Regions from separate parts of the Cellulomonas sp. P4_H12 genome, predicted to be linked through region 1. Evidence: predicted binding sites of a transcription regulator. Region 1 holds the regulator's gene; the other holds the start of a gene.
The links. The regulator HspR, encoded in region 1, represses chaperone genes until heat shock. The targets are predictions, from matches to a motif close to AAGTTGAGTCNNNNNGACTCAACTT.

Region 1 (3,402 bases):
AGCTGCTGGTCGACAACGCGGACAAGCTGCCCGAGGACGTCAAGACCGAGGTCCAGGCCGCGGTCGGCGAGCTCAAGACGGCGCTCGCGGGCACCGACGTCGACGACGTCAAGGCCAAGCACTCGGCCCTGCTCGCCGCGAGCCAGAAGATCGGCGAGGCGATCTACTCGGCGGACAACATGGCGGCAGGTGCGCCGGCCGACGAGCAGCCAACGGCTGACGCGTCGTCCGACGAGGACGTCGTGGACGCCGAGATCGTCGACGACGAGGACGAGGCGGTCAAGTGACCACCACGCCCGACGACGCCGGCGACGACCTGACTCCTGAGGAGCAGGTGCTCGCCGACGCCGAGTCGATCGCAGCAGGCGCCGAGGAGGAGGTCGTCCTCGAGGGCCTCGTGGCGGCCGAGGCGCTCGCGGCGGAGCGGCTGGAGGAGCTCCAGCGCTCCAAGGCGGCGTACTACAACCTCGAGCAGCAGTACTCCGGGTTCGTGAAGCGGTCGAAGGCCGACGCCCTCGCCGCCCACGACCGCGGGGTGCACGCCATCGTCGAGGCGCTGATCCCGGTGCTCGACGACATCGAGCTGGCGCGCCAGCACGGTGACCTCACCGGCCCGTTCGTGTCCATCGCGGAAAAGCTCGAGGCGACCCTCGGTCGCTTCGGGGTGGTCCGCTACGGCGAGGCCGGGGAGCCGTTCGACCCCGCGGTGCACGAGGCGCTCATGCACTCGCACTCCGCGGACGTGACGGAGTCGACCGTGCAGATGGTGCTGCAGCCGGGCTACCGCACCGCCGACCGGGTGCTCCGCGCCGCGCGCGTCGCGGTCGTGGACCCCGAGGCGTAGAACCCGAGTAGCGTCCGGGCAACGGCACAGTCGTTGCCCGGACGCTGCACACAGACAGCAAGGAAGGAGCGGCGTGACCGGTCAGGACTGGCTCGAGAAGGACTTCTACTCGGTCCTCGGCGTCCCCAAGGATGCCGACGCCGCGACGATCAAGAAGGCGTACCGCAAGCTCGCGCGGCAGATGCACCCGGACCACAACCCCGGTGACGCCAAGGCGGAGGCGAAGTTCAAGGACGTCGGCGAGGCCTACGCGGTCCTCTCCGACGCGGAGCAGCGCGGCCAGTACGACCAGCTGCGCGCCATGGCCGGTGGTCCGCGGTTCACGTCCGGCGGACGCGGCGGCACCGCCGGCTTCGAGGACGTCTTCGGCGGCATGTTCGGCGGCGGTCAGCAAGGCGGTCGGGTCCGGTACACCAACGCCCCCGGCGGCGCGGCCGGCTTCGAGGACATCCTCGGCGGGCTCTTCGGCAACGGCGGCGGTGGGGGCTTCGCGCCCGGCCCGCAGCAGGGTGCCGACCTCGCGACGAGCGCGACCCTGCCCTTCCGGCAGGCGGTCGAGGGCTCGACCGTCTCGCTCAGCGTCGAGGGTCGCACCGTCAACGCGCGCATCCCGGCCGGCGTCCGCGACGGCCAGAAGATCCGCCTGCGCGGCAAGGGCCGGCCCGGCGACCGTGGCGGCCCCTCGGGCGACCTGGTCATCACCGTACGGGTCACCCCGCACCCTGTGTTCTCGCTCGACGGCGACAACCTGCGGATCACCGTCCCGGTCGCCTTCGACGAGGCCGCCCTCGGCGCCACCATCGAGGTGCCGACCCTCGATGGGTCCACCGTCCGGGTCCGCGTCCCCGAGGGCACGCCGTCCGGGCGCGCGCTGCGCGTCAAGGGTCGCGGAGTCCCCGGCACCAAGGGCGACCTGCTGATCACCGTCCAGGTCGTCGTCCCCCAGCGGCTCAACCCCGCCGCCCGCGAGGCGGTCCAGGCCTTCGGCATCGCGACCTCCGGTGAGGACGTGCGCGCGGGCCTGCTCGACGCGGCGAAGACGTAGCCATGGCCACCGAGGACGCCAAGGTCTACGTCATCTCGGTCGCCGCCGAGCTGGCGGGCATGCACCCGCAGACACTGCGCCAGTACGACCGGCTGGGGCTCGTGAGTCCCAGCCGCGCCAGCGGGCGCGGGCGGCGCTACTCCCTGCGCGACATCGCGACGCTCCGCGAGGTGCAGCGGCTGTCCCAGGACGAGGGCGTCAACCTCGCCGGGATCAAGCGGATCCTCGAGCTCGAGGCGGAGCTCGACGGCCTACGCCGGCAGATCGAGTACCTCCGCGCGTTCGTCGAGCCGGGCCGCCGCGTGTTCACCGCCGACCCTCGCGGCGACGTCGTCGCCGTCAACCGCACGGCCAGCCGCAGCCGGCGCCCGACGACCACGGCGGACCGCGCCGCCGTCGTCCTCTGGCGCCAGACCTCCCGCTGACGCCGGCGCAGAACGACTCGAGGCCGCCCGGCCCACCCTCCGACAAGGAAGGTGGGCCTGGCGGCCTCAGTGCTGGGTGCGAACGTCAGGCGCGGCGACGACGGCGGGCGAGCAGGACGCCGCCGATCCCCGCGAGCACGAGCGCGCCTGCCACGGCGGCCGTCGGGCCGTTCTGCGAGCCGGTGACCGCGAGCTCGGCGGCGGCCTGGGCCGAGGCGCTCGGCGACGGCGTGACGGCGGCCGGTGCCGGCGTCGTCGGGGCCGGTGTTGCGGCGGGCGCCGCCGGTGCGACGAACGGCGTCACGAGCGAGCTGTTCGTGATGTCGATCCTCCAGGCGCCGTCGGGGTCCGTGAGGCCCGTCGAGTCTGTGTAGGCGCCGGCGCGGGCTCGCACGAACGGCACGAACTCCGTGCTGGCGTCGCCGGGGAGAGTGCCGGAGTAGGTGGGCGGCACGTCGAGCGAGACGAAGGACGTCACCACATGGCCGGCCGCGTCGAGCGGGACGACCGTGCCCGTCCAGGTGCCGTCGGCCGCGATCGTGACCGTGTAGCGCTCGGTCGAGATCTGGTCCATGTCGGAGCCGTCGGCGTTGTCCTTCGGCAGCACGCAGTGCTCACCGGGCCCGAAGACGAAGGCGCCGCCGACGAAGAACTTGTCGTTGCTGCAGAACGCCATACCGCCGACGCCGGAGCCGGCGCCCTGGTTGTCCTGGCCCCAGATGACCGGGTCCTGGTCGTGCGCAGGGCTGGCCAGCGGCGTGCCCTGGACGACGGTCTCGCTGGCGACGACCCGCAGGAAGCCGACGGCGTAGAGGTTCGCCTGCGAGTCCGCCGGGTTCTTCCAGTGCGCAGCGTTCGGGTTCGCCGCGATGGTCGTCGTGAACGTGACGCTCTCACCCGCCGCGAGGTCGGACACCGAGAAGCCGAGGGTCGGGTCGTACCGGAAGTACGCCGGGCGAGTGGTGCCGTCCGTCGCCGAGGCGCGCGGGCCGGTGGCGATCCCGTCGTAGCCGCTCGGGGCCGCGGCGGCGGGTCCGGCGAGGGCGAACGTCAGGGGAACTGCGGCGACTGCGCCGAGCGTGAGGGCG
Region 2 (3,402 bases), on a different contig from region 1:
CCGGTCGCGGAGCGGCCGCCCGCCTGAGGCGGTCAGACGGTCTGCCAGGTCACCGAGTCGTCGCGTCCCCGGATCACCCGTCCGAGGACGCCCTCATCCTGTGCGCACGCCTGGCCGATGACGCAGGCCAGCACGAGCGCGAAGCTCAGCACGAACAACCACCCGATGTACGCGAACACGAGGCCCAGCACGCCGAACTGCCGGGTGCCCGAGACCAGGACGATGGGCAGGTAGAGCTGGCCGGCCAGGCTGAGCAGGCCGAGCAGGAGGGCGGTCACCCCGCCGGTGAACGCGAGGACGCGGACGGGGACCTGGGCGTGCAGCAGCGCCCAGGGGACGTACGTCCAGACGACGGCCCACACGACCACCCGGACGACGAAATCCCAGAGAGCGGGCAGCGGCACCCCCTCGGTCGCCTCCCGCGTGACCTCGATCAGGCCGATGGCGAGGACCACGGCGAGCACCGTGGTCAGCCACCGCCACGCCGACCGCAGCCCGGGCCGCCTGACCTGCCAGACCTTCGCGTACATGCGCTCGAGGGCTCGGGAGTACGACGTCGCGCTGATGAGGGCGACCAGGAGGCCCAGGATCCCGATGCTGCCCCCCAGGCTCGCGCTGGTGCTCACGCTGCCGGCGAGGGCCTCGCGCGTCTCCTCGGTGAGGCCGAGGGTGTCCGCCATGAACGAGCCGAAGCCGTCGTGGTTGGGGCGGAGGGCCGCCATCACGATCATCATGGGCACGATCGAGACGAAGGCCTGCGCGGCGAGCGTCATGGCGCGGTCGAACGGCTCGATGGCGACGAAGCCGGTGTACCCCCGCTCGACCAACCCGCCGAGCGGCGTCAGCCGGAGCCGTGCCGCGATCCGCAGGCCGCGCAGCCGCCAGCGCTCGACCCGGGACGTCACGGGAGCCGGGCGTCGAGGAACGCGAGCACCGCGGCGACGTAGGTCTCGCGTGCGGGCAGCGGCGACAGCGCGAGGTCGTGGGCTCCTCCCGGGACCTCGACGAAGGTCACGTCCGGACCGAGGTTCGGCGCCAGGCGCTTCATGTCCGCCACGTCGAGCACCGAGTCGGTGGTGATCAGCGCGTCGTGGACGACGTCGTCGGGTCCGGAGGCGTCCGACGCCAGCACCAGCACCGGGACGTCGATCGCGAGCCCCGCGGCCACCCGCTTGTGCCCACGGCGGACGGTCCGCGCGAAGCCTGCGCGGGCCGGGAAGCCCTCGTGCGGCTTCCATGCGAGGTCGTACGACCACTCCCCGCCGGTGGCCTCGTGCAGCGCGCGACCGTAGTGCGGCGCGACTTTGCCGACGACGAGGTCCGGGGCGACCCTGCCCACGCCGTCCAGCACCGTCGTGAAGACCGTGCGCTCGAACCAGGATCCGCGCAGGTCGAGCCACGGGCTGTTGAGCACGAGGGCGTCGATCAGCCCCTCGCCGCGTCGGGAGTCCGCCCACAACGAGGTGACCAGCCCGCCCATCGAGTGGCCGAGCAGGACGACCTCGTCGTGGTCCTGGCGGATGATGCGGATCGCGGCGTCGATCTCCTCGGCGAACGCGCCCAGGTCGGTGACGTGGTTGGCGGGGCGGCCCTCGCGGATGGAGCGGCCGTAGTCGCGCAGGTCGAMGGCGTAGACGTCGTAGCCGTGCGCGGCGAGGGCGTCGCCGAAGCCGGTGTGGAAGAAGTAGTCGACGAACCCGTGCACGTACAGGAGCGCGCGCCGGCTGGGCGACCCGGTGCGGTGGACCAGCGTGGCGACGGGGTCCGGGGTGCGGCCGTCGGGCCGCAGCGGGAGGTTCCGAGAGGTCCAGCCGGGGCCCAGCACGTCGGGGACGTCGTCGCTCATGGCGTGATCGTGCCACGGGCGCGGCGTCGGGGAGCGACGAACCGAGCCGAACAGAGTTGAGCGGAATAGACTCAACTCTGCCGGTCGTTGCGAACAGCAGACACGACACACACAGGAGGTCATGTGGACGCCAAGTTCACCACCCGGTCCCAGGAGGCCCTGGGCGACGCCATCCAGCAGGCGTCGGCCGCCGACAACCCGCAGCTCGAGCCCGCGCACCTGCTCAACGCCCTGCTGCAGCAGGAGGGCGGCGTCGCCAACGGGCTGCTCGACGCGGTCGGAGCCGACCGCAGCGCCCTGGGCCGCACCGTGCGCGGCATGCTCGTCAGCCTGCCCACCGCCAGCGGTGCCGCGGTGGCCCAGCCGAGCGCGTCGCGCGCCCTCTCGACCGCCCTCGAGGCGTCCTCGTCCGAGGCCCGCTCGCTCGGCGACGACTACGTCTCGACCGAGCACCTGCTGCTCGGCCTCGCCGCGGGCCAGTCCGGGGTGGCCGACGCCCTGCGCGCCCAGGGTGCGTCCCGCGACGCGCTCGCGGCCGCCCTGCCGGCCGTCCGCGGCTCCGCCCGGGTGACCAGCCCCAACCCCGAGGGCACCTACAAGGCGCTCGAGCAGTACGGGCTCGACCTGACGCAGCGGGCGCGCGAGGGCAAGCTCGACCCGGTCATCGGCCGCGACGCCGAGATCCGTCGCGTGGTCCAGGTGCTCTCCCGGCGCACCAAGAACAACCCCGTCCTGATCGGCGAGCCCGGCGTGGGCAAGACCGCCGTCGTCGAGGGCCTCGCGCAGCGCATCGTCGCCGGCGACGTGCCCGAGTCGCTGCGCGGCAAGAAGCTGGTCGCGCTCGACCTGGCCGCGATGGTGGCCGGCGCCAAGTACCGCGGCGAGTTCGAGGAGCGCCTCAAGGCCGTGCTGGCCGAGATCACCGGGTCCAACGGCGAGGTCGTCACGTTCATCGACGAGCTGCACACGGTCGTCGGCGCGGGTGCCGGCGGCGAGGGAGCCATGGACGCGGGCAACATGCTCAAGCCCATGCTCGCCCGCGGCGAGCTGCGCCTGGTGGGCGCCACCACGCTCGACGAGTACCGCGAGCGCATCGAGAAGGACCCCGCGCTCGAGCGCCGGTTCCAGCAGGTGTTCGTCGGCGAGCCGTCCGTGGAGGACACCGTCGCCATCCTGCGCGGGCTCAAGGAGCGGTACGAGGCCCACCACAAGGTGACCATCGCCGACTCCGCGCTGGTGGCCGCCGCGACCCTCTCCGACCGGTACATCAGCGGCCGGCAGCTGCCCGACAAGGCCATCGACCTGGTCGACGAGGCGGCGTCCCGCCTGCGCATGGAGCTCGACTCGTCGCCCATCGAGATCGACGAGCTGCAGCGCGCCGTCACGCGTCTCGAGATGGAGGAGGTCGTGCTCTCCGAGTCCGACGACCCCGCGTCGAAGGACCGCCTGGAGCGCCTGCGCAAGGACCTGGCCGACCGGCGGGAGGACCTCGCGTCGCTCACGGCCCGGTGGGAGAAGGAGAAGGCCGGGCACAACCTGGTCGGCGACCTCAAGGC

Region 2: a site for HspR is predicted at 1,900-1,924, ahead of clpB (ATP-dependent chaperone ClpB). Genes of this name have one in related genera too.

Annotation. Positions count from the first base shown of each region.
Region 1 is NZ_JBFUKJ010000023.1:35,120-38,521, forward strand. Features, by position in the region: gene dnaK (molecular chaperone DnaK) at 1-287, shown strand, start outside; gene grpE (nucleotide exchange factor GrpE) at 284-844, shown strand; gene AC1DQC_RS14145 (DnaJ C-terminal domain-containing protein) at 918-1,889, shown strand; gene AC1DQC_RS14150 (heat shock protein transcriptional repressor HspR) at 1,892-2,314, shown strand; gene AC1DQC_RS14155 (LPXTG cell wall anchor domain-containing protein) at 2,400-3,402, opposite strand, start outside.
Region 2 is NZ_JBFUKJ010000022.1:109,268-112,669, reverse strand. Features, by position in the region: gene AC1DQC_RS13865 (ion channel protein) at 1-27, shown strand, start outside; gene AC1DQC_RS13860 (YhjD/YihY/BrkB family envelope integrity protein) at 33-905, opposite strand; gene AC1DQC_RS13855 (alpha/beta hydrolase) at 902-1,846, opposite strand; gene clpB (ATP-dependent chaperone ClpB) at 1,970-3,402, shown strand, end outside.